3 regions of the Halomonas sp. NCCP-2165 genome follow, and region 1 is predicted to be linked to each of the others. Evidence: predicted binding sites of a transcription regulator. Region 1 holds the regulator's gene; each other region holds the start of a gene.
The links. Region 1 encodes FNR, which switches genes on or off when oxygen is low (the NO sensors DNR and NnrR bind a similar motif). Its sites were predicted from a motif close to TTGATNTANATCAA; they were not measured.
Positions count from the first base shown of each region.

Region 2: the regulator FNR is predicted to act here: its motif matches at 2,696-2,709, upstream of NFU04_RS12120 (bifunctional enoyl-CoA hydratase/phosphate acetyltransferase).
Region 3: the regulator FNR is predicted to act here: its motif matches at 2,138-2,151, upstream of ccoM (cytochrome c oxidase subunit CcoM).

Region 1 is NZ_BRCY01000021.1:59,233-63,390, reverse strand. Features, by position in the region: gene hemN (oxygen-independent coproporphyrinogen III oxidase) at 219-1,616, shown strand; gene fnr (fumarate/nitrate reduction transcriptional regulator Fnr) at 1,832-2,572, shown strand; gene ttcA (tRNA 2-thiocytidine(32) synthetase TtcA) at 2,680-3,570, opposite strand; gene NFU04_RS11820 (3'-5' exonuclease) at 3,699-4,158, opposite strand, start outside.
Region 2 is NZ_BRCY01000022.1:46,794-50,951, reverse strand. Features, by position in the region: gene NFU04_RS12130 (VOC family protein) at 1-332, opposite strand, end outside; gene NFU04_RS12125 (acetate/propionate family kinase) at 471-1,640, opposite strand; gene NFU04_RS12120 (bifunctional enoyl-CoA hydratase/phosphate acetyltransferase) at 1,671-2,621, opposite strand; gene NFU04_RS12115 (GrxA family glutaredoxin) at 2,765-3,040, opposite strand; gene NFU04_RS12110 (inositol monophosphatase family protein) at 3,175-4,005, opposite strand.
Region 3 is NZ_BRCY01000046.1:425-4,582, reverse strand. Features, by position in the region: gene NFU04_RS15785 (AmpG family muropeptide MFS transporter) at 1-787, opposite strand, end outside; gene rfaH (transcription/translation regulatory transformer protein RfaH) at 980-1,510, shown strand; gene NFU04_RS15775 (FKBP-type peptidyl-prolyl cis-trans isomerase) at 1,542-2,051, shown strand; gene ccoM (cytochrome c oxidase subunit CcoM) at 2,212-2,334, shown strand; partial or broken gene NFU04_RS15770 (putative bifunctional diguanylate cyclase/phosphodiesterase) at 2,465-4,158, opposite strand, start outside.

The DNA of each region.
Region 1 (4,158 bases):
CACCCTGACGGCGCTGTCGATTATCGCCTTCGCCCTCTGGCAGCTGTGGGGCCTGCTGCCTCAGGCCGACGCCCATAGCGTCCATCCCCCCTCCGCCGAGCGAGCACAGCGAACCGAGTAACCACTGACACTGATCGTTGCGCCCTTGACTCAGCTCAAGGGCGGCCCGGGCCCCAGCCGCTAGCATAGGGCTATCGCTTCGGCCGGAGAGCCCCATCATGTCCTTGCCCTATCCACTACCGCCCTCCACGGCCTGGAACGCCGAGCTGATCCGTCGCTATGACGTCAGCGGGCCCCGCTATACCTCCTACCCCACGGCGCTCTCCTTCGCGGAGTTCGGTCCCGAGGAGTTCACCGCCGCCCTGGAGCGCGGCAATGCCTCGCGACGCCCGCTGTCGCTCTATGTGCATATTCCCTTCTGCCGGCGCATCTGCTTCTACTGCGCCTGCAACAAGATCGCCACCAAGAACACCGACCTGGCACGGCCCTACCTGGCACGCCTCGATCGGGAGATGGCGCTGACCAGCCGTCACCTGGATACCTCGCGACCGGTCAGTCAGCTGCACTGGGGCGGCGGTACCCCCACCTTCCTGACCCTGGATCAGATGAGCGAGCTGATCGATCGCCTGGATGCCCGCTTCGGCCTCTCCGGCGACCGCGACCGGGACTACGCCATCGAGATCGATCCCCGGGAGGCGGACCTGCTGACCCTGCGCCACCTCCAGGCGCTGGGCTTCAACCGCCTGAGCCTGGGGGTCCAGGACCTGGATCCCCGGGTGCAGAAGGCGATCAACCGGGTCCAGCCCCGGGCGCTGACCGAGAGCCTGATCGACGAGGCGGCGCGCCTGGGCTTTCACTCCCTGAACCTGGACCTGATCTATGGCCTGCCGTTGCAGACCCGGGCGAGCTTCGCCGCGACCCTGGAGCAGGTGATCGAGCTGGCCCCGGCACGGCTCTCCATCTTCAACTATGCCCATCTGCCGGAACGCTTCGCCCCCCAGCGGCGCATCGCCGCCGCCGACCTGCCCGGCGCCGAGGAGAAGCTCGGCATCCTGCAGGACACCATCGAGCGCCTCCAGGACGCCGGCTATGTGCATATCGGCATGGATCATTTCGCCCGCCCCGATGACAGCCTGGCCGTGGCCCAGCGCCGGGGCAGCCTGCAGCGCAATTTCCAGGGCTACTCCAGCCACGCCGACAGCGACCTGGTGGGGCTCGGCGTCTCCGCCATCAGCCGCGTCGACGACGTCTATGCCCAGAACCCTACCGCCCTGGGCGACTACGAGGCGGCCCTGGACGCGGGTCACCTGGCCACCGTCAAGGGACTGCGACTGAGCTTCGATGATCGCCTGCGGCGTCACGCCATCGAGCGCGTGATGTGCGACATGGCCCTGGACTTGGGAGCCCTGGGCGAGGCCTTCGGAGTGGACGCCGAGGCCTACCTGAGCGATGCCCTGGCGCGCCTGGCCCCCGCCCTGGCCGACGGCCTGATCATCCGCCGCGGCCCGCGCCTGGAGGTAACGGCGGCGGGGCGATTGCTGATCCGCCACCTGGCCATGGCCTTCGATGCGCATCTCCCCGGTCAGGGAGGGGGCCGCTATTCCCGGGTGCTGTAAGGCGCCGGCATCATGCCAAAGTGCGATACAGGAAGTGACCAGATAACCGCCGAACGTCAGGCTCGTCTTGCCCGCCGCCCAGGGTGCTCCGATTGGAGGCGCCGACATCATGCCAAAGTGCGATACAGGAAGTGACCAGATAACCGATGAACCCGCTTTGCCCACCGTCCAAGGTTCTCCATAATGAGAGGCGTAGCCTCGCCACGGAGAGACCCATGCCGCATACCGCCCTGGAACGCCGCCGCGCCCGTCTGCAGCAGCCGCACTGTCAGACCTGCAGCCTGGCGTCGCTGTGCCTTCCCCTGGCGCTGCAGCTGGAGGACCTGGATCAGTTCGATGCGATTATTCGCCGCCGCGCGCCCCTCAAGAAGGGCGAGACGCTGTTCCGTCAGGGGGATGCCTTTACCAGCGTCTTCGCGGTCCGCTCCGGCAGCCTCAAGCAGGTCACCAGCGTCGGCGGCGAAGAGCAACTGACCAACTTCTACCTGCCCAGCGAGCTGGTGGGCCTGGACGGTATCGACGAATCCAGCTATCCGGGCAGCATGGTGGCCCTGGAGACCACCACGGTGTGCGAGATCCCCTTCGACCGCCTCAACAGCCTGGCCGAGGACCTGCCGGAATTGCGTCTTCAGCTCTACCGCAGCATGAGCAAGGAGATGCGCGACGATCGCCGCATGATCCGCCTGCTCTCCCGCAAGACCGCCGACGAGCGCCTGGCCAGCTTCCTCACCGGCCTCTCCGAGCGCTTCCGCCGCCGTGGCTATTCCGCCTACAGCTTCCGTCTCTCCATGTCCCGGGCCGATATCGGCAACCACCTGGGCCTGGCGGTGGAGACGGTGAGCCGCATCCTGGGGCGCTTCCAGAGCCAGGGCCTGGTGGCGGTTTCCGGGCGAGAGGTCAATATCCTCGACCTCGACACCCTGGCCCAGCTCGCCGAAGGGGAAGGCTGCCTCTAACTCACGGATGCGCGAGCGGGATAGCCCCCAAACGACATCGCCCCCATGGCAAGGCCATGGGGGCGATGTTTCTTCCAGCCTCGAACGCCGGATGCGGCCCGTGGGGGCTACAGCTCCTGAAAGAGGTCGATGCGGTCGGCCTGCATCCTGGCCTGCTTCGCCTCCAGGCCGGCGAAGTCGAAGAGTTCCCGGTCGGCCAGCTGGGAGGGCGCCACATTGGTGACCGCCTTGAACATGTTCTCCAGGCGTCCCGGGTGCTTGGCCTCCCATTCGGCGAGCATCTCCTTGACCACCTGGCGCTGCAGGTTGGGCTGGGAGCCGCAGAGGTTGCAGGGAATGATGGGAAACTCCATCAGCCGCGAGAACTCGGCGATATCCGCCTCCCGGCAGTAGGCCAGGGGGCGGATGACGATATTCTTGCCGTCGTCGGAGAGCAGCTTGGGGGGCATCGCCTTGAGGCTGCCGCCGAAGAACATATTGAGGAAGAGGGTCTCGAGGATATCCTCGCGGTGGTGACCCAGGGCGATCTTGGTGGCGCCGATCTCCTCGGCGAAACCGTAGAGGGAACCGCGCCGCAGCCGCGAGCAGAGCGCACAGGTGGTCTTACCCTCGGGGGTCTTCTCCTTGACCACCGAGTAGGTGTCCTTCTCGAGGATATGGTAGTCGACGCCCAACTGGTCCAGGTACGCCGGCAGCACATGCTCGGGGAAGCCGGGTTGCTTCTGATCCAGGTTGACGGCCACCAGGGAGAAGTTTACCGGGGCGTTGCGCTGCAGGTTGCGCAGGATCTCCAGCATGGTGTAGCTGTCCTTGCCACCGGACAGGCAGACCATCACCTTGTCGCCTTCCTGGATCATCCCGTAATCGATGATGGCGTTGCCCACCTGGCGACGCAGCCGCTTCTGCAGCTTGTTGAACTCGCGCTTCTGCTTGGCCAGGGTGGCGGCCTCCGACGCCGGCTCGGCATCGTGGGGGCGGGCATCCGTCAGGGTCGACATGGTCACACCGGGGTTGGAGAAAATGGGGCGATATTCTAGCACCCCGCCCCGAGACTGCCTATGCCGCCAACCGGCACAGCGACGTCGCTTCGCTGGCGAATCCGGCGCCTGCGTAGCCGAAAGAGTCGCTAACCGATCAGCCCCCGCTGCACCCGGGTATACATCAGCGCCGTGGTCACCGCGTCGCCCAGGGCGGTATGACGCCCCATCACCGGCACCTCCAGGGCCTCGGCCACCGCCTCGAAGCGCAGGTTGGGAATCAGCTCCGGTCGGCTGCGGCGCAGCGCCTTGGCATAGGCCTGGGAGACCTCGACTCGAGCATTGGGCAGCTCGAAGCCCAGGTGGGCGCGCAGGTAGCGATTGAGGATCGCCAGGTCGAATTCCAGGCACCAGCCCACCAGGGGGCGGTTGCCGACGAAATCGAGGAACTTGGCCAGGGCCGCCTCGATGGTGTCGCCCCCCTTCAGGTCGATGCCGCGCAGGCGATGGATACGGATCGAGTCGCCGGAGAGCGAGGCGGGTCGGGCCAGGCGCAGATCCAGCGACTGGCTGGTCAGCACCCGGTCGTCCTTGAGGCGCACCGCCGCC
Region 2 (4,158 bases), on a different contig from region 1:
TGGTCGATCAGGGCCTGGAGCTCGGCGCGCGGCTTGCGGGTCAGGGTGCCCAGCTGCAGTTCGCCCAGGGCCAGCCAGGGGCCGTCATCGGGGGGCGCCAGCAGGGTGACCAGCAGGCCTCGGTCGGCCATGGCATAGTGTTCGCAGCGGCGATAGCCGAAATGGCTCAGGGTGGGCAACAGGGCGGCCGCCGAGAAGTTGCCGTGGTTAAGGGTCAGCAGGGCCAGGTATTCCGGCGACTGTTCCAGGGGCCACAGGCGAAGCGCGCCGATCTCGGGATGCTGGTGCACATAGTCGAGCCACAGCTGTTGTAGGAATTCGTCCCGTTGCATTGCCTGGTCGCTCCTCACCCTGGTTATGGCCCGAGTATAGGTGGGCGGCGATCTTAAGCTTTCAACGAGGGGAGAACGCGGGCCCTGGGCTCGGGGCAACCCTTCGGCAAGGCGGGACGGGGCCTCTCGGCTCGCGGGCTAGCGGTTGGTCGCTCGCGTCAGCGTCATGGCCTCCCGGCGCATCTCGGCCTCCTCGTCGGTGGCCAGGACCCAGAGCCTCGGCCCGTGACCGCGGTCCAGGCGTGGCCCGTGCGCGGCATTGCGTTCGGGATCCAGCGCCACGCCCAGCCAGGCCAGCGCCTCGCAGACCCGCCGGCGAATCGGCGCGGCATGCTCGCCGATGCCGGCGGTAAACACCAGGGTATCGAGGCCGCCGAGGACCGCCACCAGGGCGCCGGTCTCGCGCACCAGGCGATGCACGAAGAGATCCACGGCTTCTTGGCAGGCCGCCTCCTGGCGGCTCAGCAGGTCGCGCATATCGTCGGAGTGGCCGGAGACCCCCAGCAGGCCGCTGTCGTGGTAGAGCAATCGTTCGATTCGCCGGATATCCCAGCCGCGCTGCTGCTGGAGGTAGAGCACGACCCCCGGGTCCAGGGCGCCGCAGCGCCGGCCCATCATCAGCCCGTCCAGGGCGGTAAAGCCCATGGTGGTGGCCTGGCTCCGGCCCCGGTGCATGGCACACAGGCTGGCGCCCTGGCCCAGGTGGGCGACGATGGCGCGGCCGCCGGCCTCATCGCCATCGAGCTCGGCCAGGCGGCGAGCGATATAGGCATAGGAGAGGCCGTGGAAGCCGTAGCGCAGGATGCCCTCCTCGCTGAGCGCCCGGGGCAGGGCGAAGAGCTGATGGAGCCGCGGCTGGTCGTGATGGAAGGCGGTATCGAAGCAGCCGATCTGGAGGGTCCCGGGCAGGCGCTCGCGGCAGGCGCGCACCACCGCCAGGGCCTGGGGCTGATGCAGCGGCGCCAGGGGCGAGAGGGCGTCGAGGCGGGCCAGGGTCGCCTCGTCCAGGATCACCGGATCGGCGAAGTCGCGCCCCCCATGGACGATCCGGTGGACGATGGCGTCGAGGCCCGTGAGTTCGTCACTCGCCGCCAGCCAGTCGAGCAGTGCCGCGGCCGCGGCGGGGGTGTCCGGCGCCGCGAGGGCCGCGGGGGGCGAGAGACCGGCGGGGGCCCGGGAGAGGCGCAGCCGCGGCGTCGCGCCGATGCGCTCGATCAGCCCGCGCAGGCGGCGCACCTCGCCCTCATAGAGCGCGAACTTGAGGGTCGAGGAGCCGCCGTTGAGGATCAGGTGCCGTGGTGCCGTCATCGCCAGTCTCCCGGGTAGGCCATAGATCGCTCACTCATCGTCCGCCGCGTCCCGGCCCTGATAATAGCGGGCCAGCAGCAGGGCCAGGGCCGCCGAGGCCAGGCGTGACTGGCAGTCGTCGGAGCGACTGGTCAGCATGATCGGCACCCGGGCCCCGATCACCAGCCCCGCCGCCTGAGCGCCGGCCAGGTGAATCAGCAGCTTGGCGATCATATTGGCGGCCTCCAGGTCGGGCGCCACCAGCACATGGGCCTGCCCCGCCACCTCGGAATGCAGGTGCTTGCCGTGGGCGGCGGCCAGCGACACGGCATTGTCGATGGCCAGGGGGCCATCGAGCAGGCCGCCCTCGATCTGGCCGCGCTCGGCCATCTTGCACAGGGCGGCGGCCTCCAGGGTCGAGGGGATGGTGGGACGCACCGTCTCCACCGCGGAGAGCAGGGCCACCCGGGGGCGATCGATGCCCATGGCCCGGGCCAGGTCGATGGCGTTCTGGACGATATCGCGCTTGGCGGTCAGATCCGGGGCGATATGCAGGGCGCCGTCGGTGATCAGCAGCGGCAGGCCATAGCTGGGCACGTCCAGCGCGTAGACATGACTCATCTGGCGTTCGGTGCGCAGTCCGGCCCGGCGGGCAAGGGTCGCCGACATCAACTCGTCGGTATGCAGGGCGCCCTTCATCAGTGCCTCCACCGTGCCCTCGGCGGCCAGGCTCACGGCGCGCTCGGCGGAGGCGTGGCTGTGGGGGGTGTCGATCAGCTCGATGCCCTCCAGGTCCCAGTCGATGGCCTCGGCGGCGGCGACGAGGCGTCGCCGGGGGCCCACCAGCACCGGCTGGATCAGTCCCTCGCGCCAGGCGGCCAGGGCGCCGCCGAGGGAGGCCTCGTCGCAGGGATGAACCACGGCGGTGCGCAGGGCGGGCAGGCCATGGGCATTGACGATCAGGCGGCGGTGACGCTCACCGGGACGGGGCTGGGCTTCCATGGTGCTGACTCCCTGGGGCGGCAATCGAGAGTCTCACTCTAGGCCATGGCGGGCGAGGGGATAAGGGGAGCGACTTGATCCAGGTCATCGGAGTGGACAATAAAAAACGGCCCCGAGGGGCCGTTGGCGAGGGACGCTGGCGCTTACTGGGCGGAGGTTTCCGGCAGCAGGGCCTGGTCGCGCACGTACTGGTCGAATTCGGTGAAGCCGCCGATATGGGTCTGGCCGACGAAGATCTGCGGTACGGTTTCCACCGGCTTGCCGATGGTCTTCTCCATGTCGGCCTTGGTGATGCCCTCTTCGTGGATATCGATGTAGCGGTAGCCCTCGATGGCCTTGGCCTCGCTGAGGCGCTCGGCGAGCTCCTTGGCACGCACGCAGAAGGGGCAACCGGGACGACCGAAGATGGCAACGAACATGAATCTCTCCTCTAGAAAAACCGGGGGTAACGAAAAACTGGCGCCATTGTCACCGATCGCCCCCCGCTTGGCCAATAGGGCCTGGCTACATCGGCCATTGGGTCGGCTTATCGGCGGCCAGGCTTCCGGGGGGATCACTCGCCCTGGCCCGGCTCATAGCGATCCTCGTCGGCCAGGCGCAGCAGCTCGCCCAGGGCGTCATGGATGGCCGGGGCGGTCACCAGCAGGTTTTCCCCATAGAGCTCCTCGTGCAGGCCGCTGGGGCAGGGGTAGAGGTGGCCGGCGCTGGCGCCGGCCTCCCGGGCGATCAGCAGGCCGGCGGCGAAGTCCCAGGGCGAGACGCTCTCGTAGTAGGCGTCCAGGCGGCCGCAGGCCACGTCACACAGGTCCAGGGCCGCCGAGCCATTGCGCCGCACGTCGCGGCACTGGTCGAGCACCGCCGCCAGGCGTCGCAACAGGGGCGCGCGGCTGTCGCGGCGATAGGGAAAGCCGGTGGCGATCAGGCTACTAGAGAGCGTATCCGCGCGGCTGGCGCGGATCCGTTGCCCGTTGAGGAAGGCTCCCTGGCCGCGCATGGCGGTAAAGGTCTGGCCCAGGAAGGGGGCATGCACCACCCCCAATTGCGCCTTGCCGTGTTCCATCCAGGCGATGGAGACCGCCACATGGGCCAGGCCGTGGGCGAAGTTGACGGTGCCGTCGATGGGGTCCACCACCCACAGCGGCCCCGACTGCTGCATGGCCTCGCGATCCGGGGCGAGCTCCTCGGTGAGCCGTGCCTCCGTGGGGAAGTCCCGATCCAGGCCATCGCGAATCGCTTCGTCCACGGCGAGGTCCACATCGGTGACCAGTTCCTGGCCCGCCTTCATGCGGGTGGAGAAGCCGTGATCGCGGCGGGCGGCGACGATCATCTCGCCGGCGGCTTCGGCCAGGGCCTGGGCGCGGGCGAGGCGTTGGGAGAGGTCCATGCTGACTCCTTGAGTAACCGGGCTTGCTTGCCAAGCCTAGCATCGCCCTTGGAATGATGGAGGGGGCGCTGTGCCCAGGCCCAAGCACGAGAGGTGTACTCACGGCGTCAGGTGTGACCTCCACGGAGGCGCCGTTATACTGGTCCCTCGATA
Region 3 (4,158 bases), on a different contig from region 1:
CCTTGCGCCGGTGCCGGGTAAAGAAGTCGGTGAAGGGGCAGACCACGGCGCCGATCGCCCAGGCCAGCAGGCGCCGCAGCCAGCGCGGTCGGCCGCGGCTGGCGCGCAGGAAGGCGCGCACCCGGGGTTCATGGATCAGCTGGGCGGCCAGTGGCAGGCGCGCCGGCTCCGGGCGCACCAGTACCGTGACGACCCCGATACCCACCAGGGCCGCCATGCTCAGGTAGGCCGCCTGCCAGGAGAGTAGCGAGGCCACATAGAGGGCCCCGGCGCCGGCGGCCAGCAGGCCGCCCCGGTAGCCGATGATATAGGTGGAGGCCATGGCCGCCTGCATGTCCTCCGGGGCCGATTCGATGCGAAAGGCATCGATGGCGATATCCTGGGTGGCGCTGCCGAAGGCCACCAGCAGGGCGCAGGCCGCCACCAGCGGCAGGTTGCCCTGGGGCTCGAGGCTGGCCAGGGCGGCCAGGCCGCTGGCGATCATCACCTGGGCCAGCAGCATCCAGCCGCGGCGCTGGCCGAAGTGGCGGGTCAGCAGCGGCAGGGCCAGGCGATCCACCACCGGGGCCCAGAAGAACTTGATCGAGTAGAGCATGCCGATCCAGGCGAAGAAGCCGATGGCGGCCACTTCGACCCCGTCGCTGCGCAGCCAGGCGGAGAGGGTCGAGAAGACCAGCAGGAAGGGCAGGCCGGCGGAGAAGCCCAGGAACAGCATGGTGATGACCGGCGCGCGCAGATAGATGGCGAGGGCGCCGCGCCAGCTGCGATGGGCGGTGGGTTGGGGCATCGAGAAGGCTCTCCCTGGCAGGGCGATGACGGACAGTCGCCGCCGACGATGATAGACTGGGCCACTTGCCGACAGGCCGTGCGGTGATCCGTCCGGCATGGCCAGGGTCGATTGTTACAGAGCCGCCGCTGGCTGGGAACCGCCCCGCGGAGTTTCTGGCCGGCGGCGCCACTCGGGCAAGTCAGGAGAGTCATGCACCACGCCATCGATGCGCGCGCCAAGGCCGGGACGGCCCGCTGGTACGTGATCCAGTGCAAGGGAGGGGAATCCTTCCGCGCCGCCGAGCACCTGGTGAACCAGGCCTACGAGGTCTTTCATCCGGTGCTGGAGGTACAGCGCCGGCGGCGCGGTCGCCTCCTCTGGGTCGAGGAACCGCTGTTTCCCCACTACCTCTTTATTCGTCTCGATCGCCTCGCCAGCGACTGGCGACCGATTCGTTCCACCCGTGGGGTGCTGCGCCTGGTGAGTTTCGGCGGCGAGCCCCTGGCGGTGGATGACGGCCTGATCGAGGCCCTGCGCCAGGGCGCCAGCCACCAGGCCGCCGAGGCCAATCACTACTTCCGCGCCGGCGAGCCGGTGACCATTACCGAAGGCCCCTTCCAGGCCCTGACCGCGGTATTCGAGCGCCACAAGGGCGAAGAGCGCGCCATCGTGCTGCTCGACCTGCTGCACCGCCGTCAGCGCCTGGAGATGCCGGTGGCCCGGCTGCAGCCCCAGCGCTGAGCCTCGCCGCCCCCGTCACAGGAGAGAATTCATGAGCCAGATCGCCCCCCAGCGGGTCGTGACCCTGCACTATGTCCTCGAGGATGCCGCCGGCCAGGTGCTCGACGACTCCCGGGCCCGCCAGCAGCCCCTCGAGTACCTCCATGGCCACGACAATATCGTCGCCGGCCTGGAGCGCGCCCTGGCTGGCCAGGCCGAGGGCGCCACCCTCAGCGTGACGCTGATGCCGGCGGAGGCCTATGGCCTGCGCGACGAGGCCCTGGTGCAGGAGGTGGCCCGCGCGTCCTTCCCGGTGGCGGAGCTGTCCCCGGGCATGCGCTTCCAGACGCCGGGGGAGGCGGGCCCGCAGATCGTCACCGTGCTCGAGGTGAGCGAGAGTCGGGTGCGCATCGACACCAACCACCCCCTGGCCGGCGAGACCCTGCGTTACCGCTTGGAGGTGCTGTCGATCCGCGAGGCGACCCGCGCCGAGCTGGCCAAGGGCCATCCGCTGCCGCCGGGCACCGAGGCGAGCAGCGTGGAAGACCGCAAGGTGCTCTGAGACGCGCGCCGACGCCCCTTCACTGCCCCTAAAACCTGACCTGGATCAAGGCTCCCCCCGCCCGATGGCGGGCCCCGCACCGAGACTTGATCCAGGTCAGTTCTCCCCCTCCCATCTGCCGCTAGAGTGAGGCCATACATTCACGGCGGGAGAGACGATCATGTACTGGGACGATGCCGTTATCTTCGGGTTGGTGACCGTCGGACTGATGATCAGCTTCCTGGTGGGCTGGGTCGGTTTCATCATCCATGACCACAAGCACAAGGGCGGCAAGAAGTCCTGAGCTTCCGCCAGCGTATCGCGGTGCCCGGCGGTCGCCGGGTGTCCATCGTCGTCAGGGGAAGGGGGGAAACCCCCATTTATGCCGGCCTTCGGGCCGGTTTTTTCTTGCTCGTCTGTCGGGGCCCGGCCTCTCAGGCATCCGCCTCCGGGGTGGCGGCCTGGGCATCCAGGCGGGCCAGGAAGGCCTCGGGGGACTCCGGGCGTGCCAGGTAGTAACCCTGCAGCAGGTCGACGTCCTGGTGGCGCAGGAAGTCGAGCTGGTGGGCGCTCTCCACGCCCTCCACCACCAGGCGCAGGCCCAGGGTGCGCACCAGGGCGATGATCGAGCGGGCCAGGGGGGCATCATCGGCCCGGTGCAGGGGGGCGATAAAGGCCTTGTCGAGCTTGATCTCGTCGACGCTGAGCTCCTGCAGGTAGCGCAGCGAGGAGTAACCGGTGCCGAAGTCGTCCAGGGCGATCTCTATGCCCAGGTCGCGTAGCCGCGCCAGGCGCGCTTCCATGCCCGGTGCCACCAGCAGGGACTCCACCACCTCCAGTACCAGGCGGCCCGCGCCGATCGGGTAGCGACGAAGCAGGGTCTCGAGCTGCTCCACCAGGGTGTCGTCGTGGAGCTGCTGCACCGAGACATTCACCGACAGGTGCAGATGGCTGTCGCGAAGCGGCCCGGCCAGCAGGGCCAGGCTCTGTTCCAGCAGCCAGCTGCCGATGGGGCGAATCAGGCCGCTGCGCTCGGCCACCGGCACGAAGTCCCCCGGCGCCAGCATGCCCTGGTCGGGGTGCTCCCAGCGCAGCAGCACCTCGGCGCCCCGCAAGTCGCCGCCGGCATCGAACTGGGGCTGCAACAACAGGCGTAGCTCCTCCCGGGGCAGGGCCTGGCGCAGTTGCTGGGTGAGCTGATCCTGACGCTGCATCCAGCGCCCGAAGCGCGGGTCGAAGAGCGCCAGCGGATGGTGGGGGTGCTCCCGGGCCTGCTTGACCGCCAACTCCGCCTTGAGCAGCAGGCGGTCGAGCTGGTGGTCGTCCTCGGGGTAGCGGGCCAGGCCGAGGAAGAAGCGCAGGTGATAGGGGCTCTCCGGCGCCAGCCAGCGCTGGGCATTGAGGGCCGAGAGCAGCTCCGCCCCCAGGGATTCCACCTGGGCGCGATCCAGCCCCCGAGCCACCAGGGCCAGGCGGTTGGAGGGCAGGCGGGCCAGGTGAGCCTCCAGGTCGCGGCGCTCGCCCCAGTGGCGCAGGAAGAGCACCAGCTCGCGCAGGGCACGATCGCCGGCGGCGAAGCCGAGGGTCTCGTTGAGGCGATGCAGGCCGGTGATGCGCAGCACGCCGAGGGTAAAGTCGCCCTCCTGCCGGGTCAGGTGGGCCATCAGCTTGCGCAGGGTGGGCAGGCCGGTGGTGTCATCGAACTCCAGGCGGCGCTTGAGGTGTTGCTCGGCGACGCGGCGATGCAGCGACTCGCTGAACTGGGAGAGCAGCCCCGACAGCGCCGTCAGGCTGCTGATCTCCTCGCTGCGCCAGTGGCGGGGGTGAGACGACTCGCAGCACAGGATGCCGCGCAACTCGCCGCCGTCGAAGATGCCGATATCCAGCAGCGAGACGATACCATGCCGGCGAAAGTAGCCGTGCATCTCCTTCAGGCGGGGATCCTCCTCGGCCCGGCTGACCGCCAGGTAGGGCCCCTGCAGCAGGGCCTGGCGGAAGGCGCCGAGGGGGGCCAGGTCCAGGGAGTCGCCGCGCTGAGCGGGCTCCAGGCTGGCCCGGCAGATCAGCCGCTGGGTCTCCGGCTCCAGGCGCCAGATGCTGATACAGGTATCGCCCAGCAGGCGCTCGG